3 regions of the Rhizobium sp. EC-SD404 genome follow, and region 3 is predicted to be linked to each of the others. Evidence: predicted binding sites of a transcription regulator. Region 3 holds the regulator's gene; each other region holds the start of a gene.
The links. Region 3 encodes LexA, which represses DNA repair genes until DNA is damaged. Its sites were predicted from a motif close to TGTTCNNNNTGTGTTCNG; they were not measured.

Region 1 (5,316 bases), 1.2 Mb from region 3:
AGCGGCGGATTGGGCGAGTGTGATGAAATCGTCCGCGCCGGCGAGGCTCGCAAATTGCGCAGACGGAAGACGCGTGGCGACGGCTTGGCACTTGGCTCACCGCCATCGGTTCCTGCGCGCCCGCGGGCGAAAAAAATACCGCCATGCAGAGAAGGCTGGCCGCGCCAGACATCGAAAGGACTTTCGTCATCATGACCTGCCTTCAACTGAAGTGCCTGGCTGAAGAGACTACGTGCAAACGAAGGAACGTCCACCGGCCAGCGCCACGGTCACGGCATCGTGAATGCGATCGAACACGAGACAACGCGATTGGAGGTTCTGGACGACGGGCGGCGCTTTTTCTATAAGCGCGCCCATGCCCGGCCAGCGCGGCCCAAGATGCCAGCGACGGGGCGACAGTTAAAGAACAAGGCGAGGCGACATGGCAGGCCATTCACAGTTCAAGAACATCATGCACCGCAAGGGCCGCCAGGACGCGGTGCGCTCCAAGATGTTCTCCAAGCTCGCGCGCGAAATCACCGTGGCGGCAAAGGGCGGTCTGCCGGATCCGGCCATGAACCCGCGCTTGCGCCTGGCGATCCAGAACGCCAAGGCGCAGTCCATGCCCAAGGACAATATCGAGCGCGCCATCAAGAAGGCGTCCGGCGGCGATGCCGAGAGCTACGAAGAAATCCGCTACGAAGGCTACGGCCCGGGCGGCGTCGCTCTCATCGTGGAAGCATTGACAGACAACCGCAACCGCACCGCTTCGAATGTGCGCGCGGCGTTCACCAAGTCCGGCGGGGCGCTTGGCGAAACCGGCTCGGTTGCCTTCAGCTTCAACCGTGTGGGCGAAATCGTCTACAAGCCAGCGGCCGGCGATGCCGACACGGTGATGGAAGCGGCCATCGAAGCGGGAGCCGAGGATGTCGTATCCGACGAGAACGGCCACGTCGTGATCTGCGCTTTCGAGGATATCGGCGAAGTGTCGAAGGCGCTCGAGGAGAAGCTCGGTGAAGCCGAGTCGGTCAAGGCGATCTGGAAACCCCAGACTTCGACCCCGGTCGACGAGGAGCGGGCGCTTTCAGTGATGAAGCTGATCGACGTTCTCGACGATGACGACGACGTCCAGAACGTCTACGCCAATTTCGAGATTTCCGACGAGGTCATGGCCAAGCTGTCTGCCTGACACGCCATATTTGAAATGCAAAAGCCCGCATCGGTCTCCCGATGCGGGCTTTTTTTTAGCTTGTTTCGATCAACCGCCGATCAGTACTGCCGGAACTCGCGACGCGGCTGGCGGGGATCCTGTCGATCGTCACGGCGTTCGACGCGGTTGTCGCGGCGATCCTCACGACGCTCCTGGCGGAACTCCTGGCGATCCTCACGTCGGTCCTGGCGGAATTCGCGGCGATCTTCACGGGCATCCTGACGGAACTCGCGACGGTCTTCGCGGCGCTCGACCTGGTTTGGACGGCCCGGATTACCGATGCCGGGGCGACCGGGACGGTCAGGCTGCACGATCACGGGACGGCCTGGACGATCGGGACGGACGACGACCGGACGGCCTTCGTAACGGCCGCGATCACGGTAGAAGCCCTGGCCGCGGTAATGGCGGTCCCAATAATTGCCGATGGAGAAGGTGACCGTCGGAATCCCGATCCGTGCGACATAGCTCGGAGCGCGGACGCGGCGGTTGTCGTAGGACAGGTCGAGATAGCTGGCCGAGACCCAGCCGCGCACGCCGCCGCCTTGTACATCGCACCAGCCGGGGCCGGCCGTGCAACCGATGACGTCAACCTGGGCGCCTGCAGGAAATACGGTGACCGCCGGATACTGCGTGCCGGGACCGGACCGCACGTTCAAATTGGTCGTGACAAAGCCTGGTGCTGCAGATGCGATGCTGGGCAGCGCGACCAGTGCGGCCAGCGATGCTGCTGCGGCGACTATGAACTTCTTCATCTCACTCTCCTTGCGGCCTTTTTGGGCTCTTCGATGCATTCAGGGGCGAAGCATGAAGACAGATTTAGCGTCCCGATCCTGAACGAAGGATGGCTTAGCGGTTCATACGCCGTTCATCGACGCATTCAGGCTGCCTGCCTGGCCATTTCGTCGCGCATGCCGGCCAGGATTTCGAGACCTCTCAGCCGCTTGTCGAGATCATGGATTGGCAACGAGACGATCAATTCGTCCACCTTGGTCAGTTCAAGGAACCGATCCGTCTTTTCGCGCACCGTCTCGGGGGAACCGACGAGAGCGTATTGGAACGTATGTTCGATGCCGATCTTTTCGTTTGCGGTCCAGATTTCGTCCATCGATTCGACCGGCTTCGGCGTCCGCCCGGGCGTGCCCCGACGCAGATTGACGAATTGCTGCTGCGCCGAGGTAAAGAGGAATGCCCCTTCCTCGTCGCTTTCGGCCGGTGCGGCCATAACGCCCGCCATCGCATAGGGCTTGTCGAGCACGGCGGAGGGCTGGAACTTCTCACGATAGATTGCGAGCGCCTGCATCAGCGAATCCGGCGCAAAGTGCGATGCGAAGGCGAAAGGCAGGCCGAGCATCGCCGCAAGCTGTGCGGAGTATAGGCTGGAGCCGAGGAGCCAGATCGGCACATGGGAGTTCTCGCCCGGAACCGCATGCACGCGCTGGCCGGGTTGTGGCGCGCCGAGCAACGTCATCAATTCGACGACGTCGTTCGGAAAGTTTTCGGCTCCGGCATCGAGATTGCGGCGCAGGGCCCTTGCGGTCAGTCCGTCGGTACCGGGCGCGCGACCAAGCCCGAGATCGATGCGGCCGGGGTAGAGGGCTTCGAGCGTGCCGAACTGTTCGGCAATCACCAGCGGCGAATGGTTCGGCAGCATGACGCCGCCCGAGCCGACGCGGATCGTCTTCGTCCCACCGGCCACGTGACCGATCACGACGGCGGTCGCAGCAGAAGCGATGCCATGCATGTTGTGATGCTCGGCAAGCCAGAAGCGATTGTAGCCAAGCGCCTCGGCTTTCTGGGCGAGCTTCAGGGAGCCTTTCAGCGCATCGGCCGGCGTCTGGTCTTCGGCGATGGGCGAGAGATCGAGAATGGAGAGGGGTACCATGACTGGTCCTTTGGCAGCGAAAGCGCGTTGGGTGTTGGGAGAGATTTAGGTGCTGCGACCCTCCACCGCCACCTTCTCCGTTCGATCCTCAGTTTGTTTCTCTTTTGTTCACGAGATGCGTGGCAGAACATGGCATCAGCAGCTAGGGTTTCGCGCATGCAACAGACGATTCGCATCATGGGTATCGATCCGGGCCTGCGCCGTACCGGCTGGGCGATGGTCGATGCGCTCGGCAACTCGCTGCGCTTCGTGGGATCAGGCACGATCCGGTCCGACGAGAAATGCGATCTGGCGACCCGTCTCAAGCAATTGCACGAGGGTCTCGCCGCCATTCTCCATGAAATGAAGCCGGACGAAGCAGCCGTGGAGCAGACATTCGTCAACAAGGATGCGGTCGCGACCCTGAAGCTCGGCCAGGCGCGCGGCGTCGTCATGCTTGTGCCGGCGCTCGCCGGCTTGCCGGTCGCCGAATACGCGCCCAATGCGGTGAAGAAGACGGTCATCGGCGTCGGCCACGGCGACAAAACGCAAATCCACATGATGGTGAAGGTGCTCCTGCCGAAGGCGACGTTCGACACCGACGATGCCGCGGACGCCATTGCCATCGCCATCTGCCACGCCCACCACCGTCAAAGTGCAGCCGGCCGGCTGAGGCTCGCGAGCGCATAGATGACGGCGATCTGGCGACGAAAAATATCTGCCCAGCCCACAATCGGATAGCTGTTCCATGATCGGAAAACTGAAAGGCACGGTGGACGAGATCGGCGAAGACCATGTCGTCGTCGACGTCCACGGCGTTGGTTACGTTGCCTATTGCTCCGGCCGAACGCTGGCGAAACTGACCGCCGGCGAGGCCGTGATCCTCCAAATCGAGACCTATGTGCGCGAAGATGTGTTGCGGCTCTATGGCTTCACCAGCCCGCTGGAACGCGAATGGTTCCGCCTGCTGCAGAGCGTGCAGGGCGTGGGCTCCAAGGTGGCGCTGGCCGTCCTGACGACGCTGACGGCATCCGAGCTCGCCAATGCCATCGCGCTTCAGGACAAGGCGACCGTGGCGCGCGCACCGGGTATCGGACCCAAGGTCGCCCAGCGCATCGTCACGGAACTGAAGGCGAAGGCGCCCGCCTTTGCCGGCGATGCCGCAGGCGCGATTGGTTTCAAGCAAGAACTCGGCGAGGGCGTCGCCTCCGCACCCATCTCGGATGCGGTCTCCGCGCTTACCAATCTCGGCTATTCACGCGACCAGGCGGCGAACGCCGTCGCGGTCGCCGTGAAGAACGCCGGCGAAGACGCCGACAGCGCTAAGCTTATCCGTCTGGGGCTGAAGGAACTGGCAAGGCCATGAACTGCGGTGCGATTGCGAGCGCCGAGCGGCTGGACTACACCGATGGCATGACCCGTTCACCGACCTCGGCCAACGCCAATGAGTGATCCCGCTCGTCTCATCGATGCAGAAAAGCGCGGCGAGGACGCCGAGGCGTCTCTGCGGCCGCAGACGCTCGACGATTTCACCGGCCAGGCCGAAGCGCGCGCGAACCTCAAGATCTTCATCGAGGCCGCCAAGGCACGCGGCGAGGCACTCGATCACGTGCTGTTCGTTGGCCCGCCTGGCCTTGGAAAGACGACGCTCGCGCAGATCATGGCCAAGGAACTCGGCGTCAATTTCCGTGCGACATCCGGCCCCGTCATCGCCAAGGCCGGCGATCTCGCCGCTCTCTTGACCAATCTCGAAGAGCGCGATGTTCTCTTCATCGACGAAATCCATCGCCTCAGCCCGGCGGTCGAGGAAATTCTCTATCCGGCGATGGAAGATTTCCAGCTCGATCTCATCATCGGCGAAGGGCCGGCGGCCCGTTCCGTGAAGATCGATCTCGCCAATTTCACGCTCGTTGCCGCCACGACGCGGCTTGGCCTCCTCACCACCCCGTTGCGTGACCGCTTCGGCATTCCGGTGAGGCTCAATTTCTATACCGTTCCAGAACTGGAACTGATCGTCCGGCGCGGTGCCCGCATCATGGGCCTGCCGATGACCGAGGATGGCGCGCTCGAAGTCGCCCGCCGTGCCCGTGGCACGCCGCGTATCGCCGGCAGGCTGCTGCGCCGTGTGCGCGATTTCGCCGAGGTCGCGCGCGCCGAAGCTGTGGATCGCAAGGTCGCCGACGAGGCGCTGACGCGCCTGGAAGTGGATGCGCTCGGCCTCGACCAACTCGACCGACGCTATCTCTTCATGATCGCCAAGAATTTC
Region 2 (5,316 bases), 350 kb from region 3:
TCACGCCGCAGACCGATCGCGGCCGCGGCTATGTGACGGAAGCGCCGGACTTCACCTTCAACCTGAGCGGAATGGGGAAATATATCCTGACCGTATCGGTGGAGAGCGATTGCGACAGCGTGCTGCTGGTAAACACCGCGTCTGCGGGTTGGTACTATGACGACGACGACAACGGCAATCTGGATGCGAAGGTCAGCCTGACGCGTCCGTCGGACGGCTGGCTCGACGTTTGGGTCGGAACCCATGACGGCGCGGTCTGCGACGCGATGCTGTCGATGGAAACCTTCGACCGCTGACCCGGCCGTTCAGCCCCGCGTTTGGCAGGCGATCCGCGCGCGGGTCGCCTGTTTCCGCATGGCCGCTCGACGGGTCCGATCAGGCCGCCAGGGCGACGGCGATGCGCGTGGCGAGACGGACATTCGCCTTGACCAGCGCGATGTTGGTTTCAAGGCTCTTTCCGCCGGTGATGTCGACGAGTTCGGACAGCAGGTACGGCGTCACGGCCTTGCCGCTGACGCCGGCTTTTTCGGCGCGGGCCATGGCTTCGCGGATGTGGGCTTCCATGATTTCGCGGGCGATTTCGTCCTCGGCCGGCACGGGATTGGCGATCAGCATGCCACCGGTGATGCCCATGGCGGTGCGGACCTTCTGAAAACGGGCGATCGCATCCGGAGTGTCGAGGCGCAGCGGCGATGTCAGGCCGGATTGGCGCGACCAGAATGCGGGAAACTCATCCGATCCGAAGGTGACCACGGGCACGCCGCGGGTTTCCAGCACTTCGAGCGTTTTCGGCACATCGAGGATGGCCTTGGCGCCGGCGGAGACGACGATGACGCCGGTGCGGGCAAGCTCGTCGAGATCGGCGGAGATATCGAAGCTCGTTTCGGCGCCGCGATGGACGCCGCCAATGCCGCCTGTGGCAAAGACGCCGATGCCGGCATGGGCGGCGGCGATCATGGTGGCGGCAACCGTCGTGGCGCCTGTGCGGCCTTCAGCCAGGGCGAAGGCGAGATCGGCGCGCGACAGCTTCATCGCATCCTTGCGCAAGGCGAGGGCGGCGAGCGTTTCGTCCGACAGGCCGACATTCAGGACACCATCGATGACGGCGATCGTGGCGGGCGTTGCGCCTTCCTCGCGCACGATGGCCTCGACCGCCCGGGCCATGTCGAGGTTGCCCGGAAAGGGCATGCCGTGGGTGATGATGGTCGATTCCAGTGCCACGATGGGCTTGCCGGACGCCCGCGCCTCGGCAACATCCGGGGCATAGGCGATAAGACCGGTTTCGTCTTTCAGGCTCATCTTCGTCTTCTCACGGCTTGTGTCTGCATCGGGATAACGTCGTGGCGGCTCGCGCCCGGCTAGCGCTTCAGATGCAATGGATCGATCGGGGGCACAAGGGCAAGGCGCGCCCGCACGGCATTCAGCGTCAGCCCGGGCGGTGCCGGCTCGGCGCTTTCGACGGCAAGTGAGGCGGCGGCGACGCCGTGCCTGCAGGCATCGGTGAAGGGCAGTCCGTTCTGCAGGAAGGCAAGGGTGGCGGCAGCGAGCGCGTCTCCGGCGCCGGTGACATCGACGATGCTGCAGCCCTCGATCGCGGGCAGCAGGAACGTCTCATGTCGATCGAAGGCGAGGGCCGCGCCGGCGCCGGCCGTGACAATGCCGCGTTCGATGCCTGCGGCGCGCAGCTGCTCTGCCTGCGCCCGCCAGTCGTCTGCCAGCGGACCGACGAGCGCTTCGGCCTCGCGCCGGTTCATGAACAGGCTGGAGAGGGAGGCTAGCACGGGTTCCAGCCGCACGATCTTGGCCGGCGAAATGGCGATGGCGGACAAGGGCCGGCCTGCCTCGTCGCACCGCCGCGCCAGGCGCGCGATGGTCGCTTCCGGGAGGTTGGCGTCGACCAACACCGCATCGGCATCTGCTATGGCATCGCGCAGGGTGCGGCGATCGCATTGGCGGGGCGAAAAGGCATCGTAAAGCGCCATGTCGGCAAGCGCGACGACGAGATCGCCGTGCGAATCGAGAATGGCCGAATAGGTGGGCGTCGCCCGATCGAGGAACGTGATCGGCGTATCCTCGACGCCAGCATCGGCCGCCGCCCGTGCCACCGTTTCGCCGGCTGGATCGCCGCCGCGCGGCGCCACCAGACGGACCGCATGACCAAGCCGCGCGAGATTGCGGGCGGCGTTGAACGCGCCGCCGCCGGCCATCTCCGCCCATTGCCCGGGATTGCTGGCGTGGAGATGCAGCGGGCCCTTCACCTGCCCGCGCCGATCGAGATGCGCCCCACCGATGACAAGGAATCGCCTCAACGGCAAACCTTCCACAGGATAGGTGATCCTGGCTTCTTTCCCGATTTGCGGGTAATGCTGATCATGCGCGGAACAATCCGGGAATAAACGTGGAAAAACAACGGCGGGCCAGAGATTTAGAAGGCACTTGCCAAATGAGAACAAAATAGGTACAAACGAGAACAGATGGCATGTTTGCCTGTCCGGCTCGAATAACCTAAAGGTGGATCATATGGCACAGAACTCGCTGCGGCTCGTAGAGGACAATTCGGTGGACAAAAGCAAGGCTCTCGACGCGGCGCTCTCGCAGATCGAGCGCGCGTTCGGCAAGGGCTCGATCATGAAGCTCGGTTCGAACGAGCAGGTGGTCGAGATCGAAACCATTCCGACCGGCTCGCTCGGTCTCGATATCGCACTCGGCGTCGGCGGACTGCCGAAGGGCCGTATTATCGAGATTTACGGACCGGAAAGCTCGGGCAAGACGACGTTGGCGCTGCACTGCGTTGCAGAAGCGCAGAAGCGCGGTGGCATCTGCGGCTTCATCGATGCCGAGCACGCGCTCGATCCGGTCTATGCCCGCAAACTTGGCGTTGATCTTGAGAATCTCCTGATCTCGCAGCCCGACAATGGCGAGCAGGCCCTCGAAATCACCGACACGCTGGTGCGCTCCGGTGCCATCGACGTGCTGATCATCGATTCGGTCGCGGCGCTGACGCCGCGCGCTGAAATCGAAGGCGAGATGGGCGACAGCCTGCCGGGTCTTCAGGCGCGTCTGATGAGCCAGGCGCTGCGCAAGCTGACGGCTTCGATCTCGCGGTCGAACTGCATGGTCATCTTCATCAACCAGATCCGCATGAAGATCGGCGTCATGTTCGGCTCGCCGGAAACGACGACGGGCGGCAACGCGCTGAAGTTCTATGCGTCGGTGCGCCTCGACATCCGCCGTATCGGCTCGGTCAAGGACCGCGAAGAGACTGTCGGCAACCAGACCCGCGTCAAGGTCGTGAAGAACAAGATGGCGCCGCCGCTGAAGGTGATCGAATTCGACATCATGTATGGCGAAGGCATCTCCAAGACCGGCGAACTGGTCGATCTCGGCGTCAAGGCCGGCATCGTCGACAAGTCGGGCTCCTGGTTCTCCTACAACAGCCAGCGTCTGGGGCAGGGGCGCGACAATGCCCGCCAGTTCCTCAAGGACAACCCGGATACGGCCCGCGAGATCGAGACGGCGATTCGCCAGAATGCCGGCCTGATCGCCGAGAATTTCTTCGATGACGGTCTGCCGGACAACGACGCGGACGACGCCGCGGCCGGCTGACGAGGCCGCCATTCCCTCAACAGTTTCGCATCGATCGATTGCGGCGGGCCCCATCCGGGTCCGCCGTCTTCGTTTCAGGCAGTCGCAAAGCGCGGCGTTTGCGATGCTGGACAGGGTTTGTGACGAACGATAAAAGCCGGACACACAAAGGCTGGCGGCCCTATCGGGGGCTGGTCGAACAGAAGAAAAAGGGCGTTTCATGAGCGGCGTAAACGACATCCGCAGCGCATTTCTGGACTTCTTCAAGGCCAATGGCCACGAGGTCGTCAGCTCGTCTCCGCTTGTGCCGCGCAACGACCCGACGTTGATGTTCACCAATGCCGGGATGGTCCAGTTCAAGAACGTCTTCACGGGTCTGGAACAGCGGCCGTATTCGACGGCAGCGTCTGCGCAGAAATGCGTGCGCGCCGGCGGCAAGCACAACGACCTCGACAATGTCGGCTATACGGCGCGCCATCACACCTTCTTCGAGATGCTCGGCAATTTTTCCTTCGGCGACTATTTCAAGGAGCAGGCGATCACGCTTGCCTGGAACCTGATCACCAAGGATTTCGGGATTGATGCGAACCGGCTCCTGGTGACGGTCTACCACACGGATGACGACGCTTTCGCGCTGTGGAAGAAGATCGCCGGCCTGCCGGACAGCCGCATCATCCGCATTGCGACGAGCGACAACTTCTGGGCGATGGGCGATACCGGTCCCTGCGGGCCGTGCTCGGAAATCTTCTACGATCATGGCGATCACATCCCCGGCGGGCCACCGGGATCGCCGAACGAGGATGGCGACCGCTTCATCGAGATCTGGAATCTCGTCTTCATGCAGTTCGAGCAGCTCGCCGGCGGCGAGCGTATCGAATTGCCCCGGCCTTCGATCGACACGGGCATGGGCTTGGAGCGCGTCGCCGCGCTGCTGCAGGGCAAGCACGACAATTACGACATCGATCTTTTCCGTGCGCTGATCGCCGCTTCTGTCGAGGCGACGGGCGTGAAGGCGGAGGGCGACAAGCGCGCCAGCCATCGCGTCATCGCCGATCACCTGCGCTCGTCCGCATTCCTGATCGCCGATGGCGTGCTGCCGTCGAACGAAGGCCGCGGCTACGTGCTGCGCCGGATCATGCGCCGCGCAATGCGCCATGCGCGGCTTCTCGGCGCGCAAGATCCGTTGATGTACAAGCTTCTGCCGACGCTTGTCTCCGAGATGGGCCGGGCCTATCCGGAACTGGCACGGGCGGAGGGTCTGATTTCCGAGACGCTGAAGCTCGAAGAAACGCGCTTCCGCCGCACGCTCGACCGCGGCCTGACGCTGCTGGACGATGCGACGTCAGAGCTGAATTCGGGCGACCGGCTGGATGGCGAGACGGCGTTCAAGCTTTACGACACCTACGGCTTCCCGCTGGATTTGACGGAAGATGCGCTTCGGCTGCGTGGCGTCGGCGTCGATACCGACGGCTTCACCGCGGCGATGGCGCGCCAGAAGGCGGAAGCCCGCGCGGCGTGGTCCGGGTCGGGCGATGCGGCGACGGAACGCGTCTGGTTCGAACTGCGTGACCGTTTCGGCGCCACCGATTTTCTCGGTTACGACACCGAGCAGGCCGAAGGGATCGTGGCTGCCCTTGTGCGCGACGGCCAGGAAATCGAAACGGCATCCGCTGGCGAGAGCGTCGAACTCGTGGCGAACCAGACGCCGTTCTACGGCGAGTCCGGCGGCCA
Region 3 (5,316 bases):
TCTCGACGAACGCGGGCGTGCCACCATGGTCGATGTCGGCGGCAAGGCCGAGACCGAGCGTGTCGCCATCGCCGAAGGCTTCGTGAAGATGGCCCCGGAAACGCTCGCTCTCATTCAATCGGGCAGCGCTGCAAAGGGCGACGTCATCGCCACGGCGCGCATTGCCGGCATCATGGCTGCCAAGCGGACTGCCGACCTCATCCCGCTTTGCCATCCGCTGATGCTGACCAAGGTGTCTGTAACGATCGAGGCAGCGGATACCCTGCCCGGCCTGCGTGTCGAGGCCATGGCGCGTCTCACGGGCCGCACAGGCGTCGAGATGGAAGCGCTGACGGCCGTGTCTGTTGCCTGCCTCACCATCTACGATATGGCGAAAGCGGTCGACAAAGCGATGGAAATCACCGGTATCCGACTGCTGTCGAAGACGGGCGGCAAGTCCGGCGATTGGACTTTTCCGGGTAATGACGGGGCACCCTGACCATGGCGCTGCTGCCCGTCGATGATGCACTGTCGCTGATCCTCGCTGACGCTCGACCGATCGACGATATCGAGAATGTGCCTTTGAATGCCGCGTGGGGCCGCGTGCTCGCCGAACCACTTATCGCGAGGCGCGATCAACCTCCGTTTCCCGCCTCCGCCATGGACGGCTACGCCGTGATTGCAGCCGATACGGCAGAACCAGGCGCCACGCTCACCGTCATCGGCGAATCGGCCGCCGGCCATGGTTTCCCAGGCGCCATCGGACGCGGCGAGACCGTCCGCATCTTTACCGGCGCGCCGGTTCCGCACGGTGCCGATGCGATTCTCATCCAGGAAAACGCAAGGCCCCTCGACGCAAACCGGATCGACGTTCTAGAGCCTGTCCAGTCCGGGCGTTTCGTGCGGCGTGCAGGCCTCGATTTCCACCGGGGTGAAACGGTCATTGCCAAGGGCGCGATGCTCGATGCCGGCCGGCTGACACTGGCAGCAGCCATGAACCTCCCTTCCCTGCCCGTTCATCGTCGTCCGCGCGTCGCCATCCTCGCGACTGGCGACGAACTCGTGCAGCCGGGCGCGGACCCACGAGACGATCAGATCATCGCATCCAACAGCTTCGGTGTCGCTGCGATCGTCAAGGAAGCAGGAGGCGACCCGATCGACCTCGGCATCGCCGCCGACACCGAGGATGCCCTGAATCGATCGATCGATGCCGCACAGGCGGCAGGCGCCGATATCCTCGTAACGCTTGGTGGCGCCTCGGTCGGCGATCACGACCTCGTTCGCAACGTGCTGGAATCGCGCGGCCTTGAGTTGGCGTTCTGGAAGATCGCCATGCGCCCCGGCAAACCTCTGATGAGCGGCCGCATCGGCCCGATGCATGTTCTGGGATTGCCCGGAAACCCGGTTTCGAGCCTCGTCTGCTCTTACGTCTTCCTCACGCCGCTGATCGCAAAGCTCGCTGGCCGCGCCCATCATCTGCAGATGGTGGATGCGGTTCTGGATGTCGACCTCGCCGAAAACGACGTGCGCCAGGATTATCTGCGCGCGGCGATGCGCCGACGGGCGGACGGAAAGTTGGTCGCCACCCCTGCCACCAAGCAGGATTCCTCCATGATGCGCGTGTTCGCCGAGGCGGACGGCCTCGTCATCCGGCAACCATTTGCCCCCGCCGCCAAGATGGGAGACACCGTGCGGGCGATCGTCTTGCGACGGATCTAGCCACGGTTTTCCCTGGCGGACTTGCGGAACACAAAAGGAACAGATAAAGTGTGTTCCACATTTGTTTCCATCCGATCGAGCGGGGGCCCAAGCAGCCGATGTTGACGCGTAAGCAGCAGGAACTGCTTCTTTTCATCCATGAGCGTCTGAAGGAAAGCGGCGTACCGCCATCTTTCGACGAGATGAAAGAAGCCCTCGATCTCGCGTCTAAATCGGGGATCCACCGCCTCATCATCGCGCTAGAGGAACGCGGCTTCATTCGCCGTCTGCCGAACCGTGCGCGTGCGCTGGAAGTCATCAAGCTGCCGGACAGCTACAACGCGGCAGTGCCGCAGCGTCGCGGCTTTTCGCCGAGTGTCATCGAAGGATCGCTTGGCAAGACGCCGAAGCCCGAGATTGCAGCCGAGCGCCGCCAGAGCGAGATGCCGCGCGACAACGACAATCGCGCCATCAGCGTGCCCGTCATGGGCCGTATCGCGGCGGGTGTGCCGATCTCCGCCATCCAGAACAATACCCATTCGATTGCCGTTCCACCGGACATGCTCGGCGGCGGCGAACATTACGCGCTCGAGGTCAAGGGCGATTCGATGATCGAAGCCGGCATCTTCGACGGCGACACGGTCATCATCAAGAACTCCTCGACGGCCAATCCCGGCGACATCGTCGTGGCTCTGGTCGACGACGAGGAAGCGACGTTGAAGCGTTTCCGTCGCAAAGGTGCATCCGTCGCGCTCGAGGCCGCCAACCCGGCTTATGAAACGCGGATTTTCGGCCCGGATCGCGTCAAGATCCAGGGGAAGCTCGTCGGGCTCATTCGGCGCTATCACTGATCCAGGCTATCGGCAGCTCTTCCGTCTCCGCTCATGTTCGTGTTGACGGAAGAGGCGCCATCCGTGCCGGGCTCGGCAAAACTTCCCGTTCTCCAGTCATAGTAGCGGTGTCGCGTCCAAGCGCGCATCCGGCCGGCAGACTGCTCGAAGCGGAACGTCGGCTGCTGGTCAAGGTGTGCACTCTGCCCATTGCCTGCAGCACGCGCTTCGTTCGCCGCGAATCCGTCTCCCCTCGTTTCAGCGTAGACGGCGATTGCGCCGGTCTCACGCAATGTGCGGGCGGTGAAGAGCGTCGCGCCCGACCGGCATTCGCGCATCGACAGCGGTATCGGAATGATCGCGATATCGGTCATGTCGCATGCGGGGCCGACATAGGCCGGCTCCTCCAGCCAGGCGATCGTTGTGCCGTTTTCCATGCGAGCCACGCAAAACGCACCTCGGCGGCATTGGAACACGCCTGTTATTTGCCCATCACTCAGTTCGCGGATCGCCTGACGCATCATTCCGTAGGCAATGGCGGGGTCGATTTCGGCTTCGCCCTCGACCGGCTCGGCAGGCGCCTGGGTTGACGTGTGGTCAGCCTGTGCATCGACAACGACGATTGGCGGGACATGGGTCTCCAGCCGGGTTGCCGTCGCCCACTGATCGAAGATGAAGCTGCTCGGACGCGCACGGTTGGTGGCCAAGCCGTCATCGCGCAAGATCGCGGCCAAGCGGCCGTCCTCTGCGATCAGCAGCAATGGCGGGTCGGCGCGTATGTCGGACACCATGATCAGCGCGGCGGCAGACGCGGGTATCATCGCGACATTTCGCAGCCATGTTCGGGCAAAGACGAGAATGAGCAACGCCAGCGACAGAAGCGCAGTGACGGCACCCGGAATCTGACCCGTAGCAAAACCGTCGCCATAGTCGGCGACATGATGGCCGATGGCAATGACCGCCTGGAGACCAACACCCATGATCGTGAGGAAGATCGCGTCGAGGCCGAACGGCATCGTCAGGAGCGCAAGGGTGCCGAACGGCATGACGATGATGGAGATGACGGGCATTGCGATCACATTGGCGATCATCCCGTAGCTCGACATGCGGTGGAAGTGGTGAGCGGAGAATATCCCCGTCGCGGCTCCGGCGATCAGCGAGGTCACGGCCAAGCCGAGGATCAGCCCCGTCCAGCGCCAGACGAAGCCCGGTTTGGCGCTGGAGAACTCCGGAGCCTTGTTCTTGTTGCGCGCGGCCCAGCCGCCATAGGCGGCGATGAGGGCCGCAGTGGCCGCGAAAGACATCTGGAAACCGGGCGATGTCACCGCCGACGGCGTGACGAGAAGGATGAGAAAGGCCGCGATCGCGACGTTGCGCATAGTCAGCGCGGCCCGATCGAGCAGCACCGCGACCAGCATGACGACCACCATGATCCACGCCCGTTGCGCGGAGATGACGGCTCCTGAAATCAGCAGGTAGAAGGTGGAAGTGCCGATGGCGCCGAGCGCCGCGAATTTCTTGACGGGCCAGGCCTGGGCGATGCCCGGCACGAGCGCGAAGCCAAGGCGCAGCCCGGTGAACATCAAGGCTGCTGCCAGCGACATGTGCAGGCCGGAGATCGAGAGGATGTGGGCGAGCCCGGTGATGCGGAAGGCTTCGTTCGTCTCCTCGGAGATCGAGCGGCGGTCGGACACGGTCATCGCCGCCGCGACGGCGCCCGCATCCCCCGGGATCACCTCCTTGATCCGAAAGGCGATGGTTTCGCGCAGTTCGGTCGTCCATTGCGCGATCCGATCTTCGAAACCCTCATCGACCCTTTCACCGGGCATGATACCGGGTGGCCCGTAGAAGAAGCCGAAGGCTCCGATACCGGCGAAATAGGAGTTGAAGGCGAAATCGAACGTGCCTGGCATCGCGGGACCAGATGGGGGCGCCAGACGCGCCAGGCCGATGATGGACGCGCCGATCTCGATATCGGGATGGTCGCTGCGCGCCAGCAGCCGCACGCGTTCTGGCGGCCGCCGCAATGTCGGGTCGTGCGTAGACCTGACTTCGACCAGGTAGCGCCAACGCCCCTCCTCATCGATTTCGCGTGCCAGCACCCGACCGGAGATCGTTGTTACCACCGGACTGTCCAGCACGGTGATTGCGCGGCGATCCGCCTCCGCCGCTGCGGAGGCCAGCCCGGCAAGGATCAGGCACAGCGCGCTCAGCAGGTTTCGCAGCCGGTTCGAGGTGAGTGCCGCGGCCAATCCGACTGCCACGGTCAAACCGAACGTCACAAGAAACGGCGGATCACTCGGCAAGATGCGCCAGAGCGCGGCGCCGGTCGCGAAGAAAGCGGAAGCCCAGAGAAACAGCGCGCCATGGCCACGCTCTTCCTCAAGCGCCTGCCTCAAATTCCATTGCGGCAAACGCGGACGCCGAGATTGAGAACGGCTGACAGTGCGCAGAGGGTCGCTTTCGGGATCGTCGTCGACATAGGGATCGGGCGGGTCGAACGCAAACGCAGTCCGCTCGCAAGCGGAGCCATTCACTGGCTCGCGTTCAGCATCGGCATGCGCCATGCGGTTCAGGCCCCCTCGCCTTGGTGCACGATACACCGCAAGCCTTGCGCTGTCGCCCTCGTGTGTTAGATCACCGCCAACATGCCGATGCGGCCTTCAAAGGCCCGATTGTCGCTCAACCCAGCATCACTGACAGGTTCAAGATCATGTCCGAAGGGATCGTCACCCGCTTCGCACCCTCGCCCACTGGATACCTCCATATCGGCGGCGCGCGAACGGCTCTGTTCAATTGGCTTTATTCC

Region 1: a site for LexA is predicted at 3,166-3,183, ahead of ruvC (crossover junction endodeoxyribonuclease RuvC). Genes of this name have one in related genera too.
Region 2: a site for LexA is predicted at 2,446-2,463, ahead of recA (recombinase RecA). Genes of this name have one in related genera too.

What each region holds. Positions count from the first base shown of each region.
Region 1 is NZ_LR701459.1:970,429-975,744, forward strand. Features, by position in the region: partial or broken gene GC125_RS05580 (MBL fold metallo-hydrolase) at 1-193, opposite strand, end outside; gene GC125_RS05585 (YebC/PmpR family DNA-binding transcriptional regulator) at 422-1,168, shown strand; gene GC125_RS05590 (SH3 domain-containing protein) at 1,249-1,941, opposite strand; gene GC125_RS05595 (LLM class flavin-dependent oxidoreductase) at 2,067-3,071, opposite strand; gene ruvC (crossover junction endodeoxyribonuclease RuvC) at 3,228-3,740, shown strand; gene ruvA (Holliday junction branch migration protein RuvA) at 3,799-4,416, shown strand; gene ruvB (Holliday junction branch migration DNA helicase RuvB) at 4,495-5,316, shown strand, end outside.
Region 2 is NZ_LR701459.1:2,529,554-2,534,869, reverse strand. Features, by position in the region: gene GC125_RS12970 (hypothetical protein) at 1-296, shown strand, start outside; gene GC125_RS12965 (pseudouridine-5'-phosphate glycosidase) at 376-1,299, opposite strand; gene GC125_RS12960 (carbohydrate kinase family protein) at 1,359-2,309, opposite strand; gene recA (recombinase RecA) at 2,521-3,606, shown strand; gene alaS (alanine--tRNA ligase) at 3,806-5,316, shown strand, end outside.
Region 3 is NZ_LR701459.1:2,182,396-2,187,711, reverse strand. Features, by position in the region: gene moaC (cyclic pyranopterin monophosphate synthase MoaC) at 1-478, shown strand, start outside; gene GC125_RS11220 (molybdopterin molybdotransferase MoeA) at 481-1,698, shown strand; gene lexA (transcriptional repressor LexA) at 1,797-2,528, shown strand; gene GC125_RS11210 (ComEC/Rec2 family competence protein) at 2,522-5,074, opposite strand; gene gltX (glutamate--tRNA ligase) at 5,221-5,316, shown strand, end outside.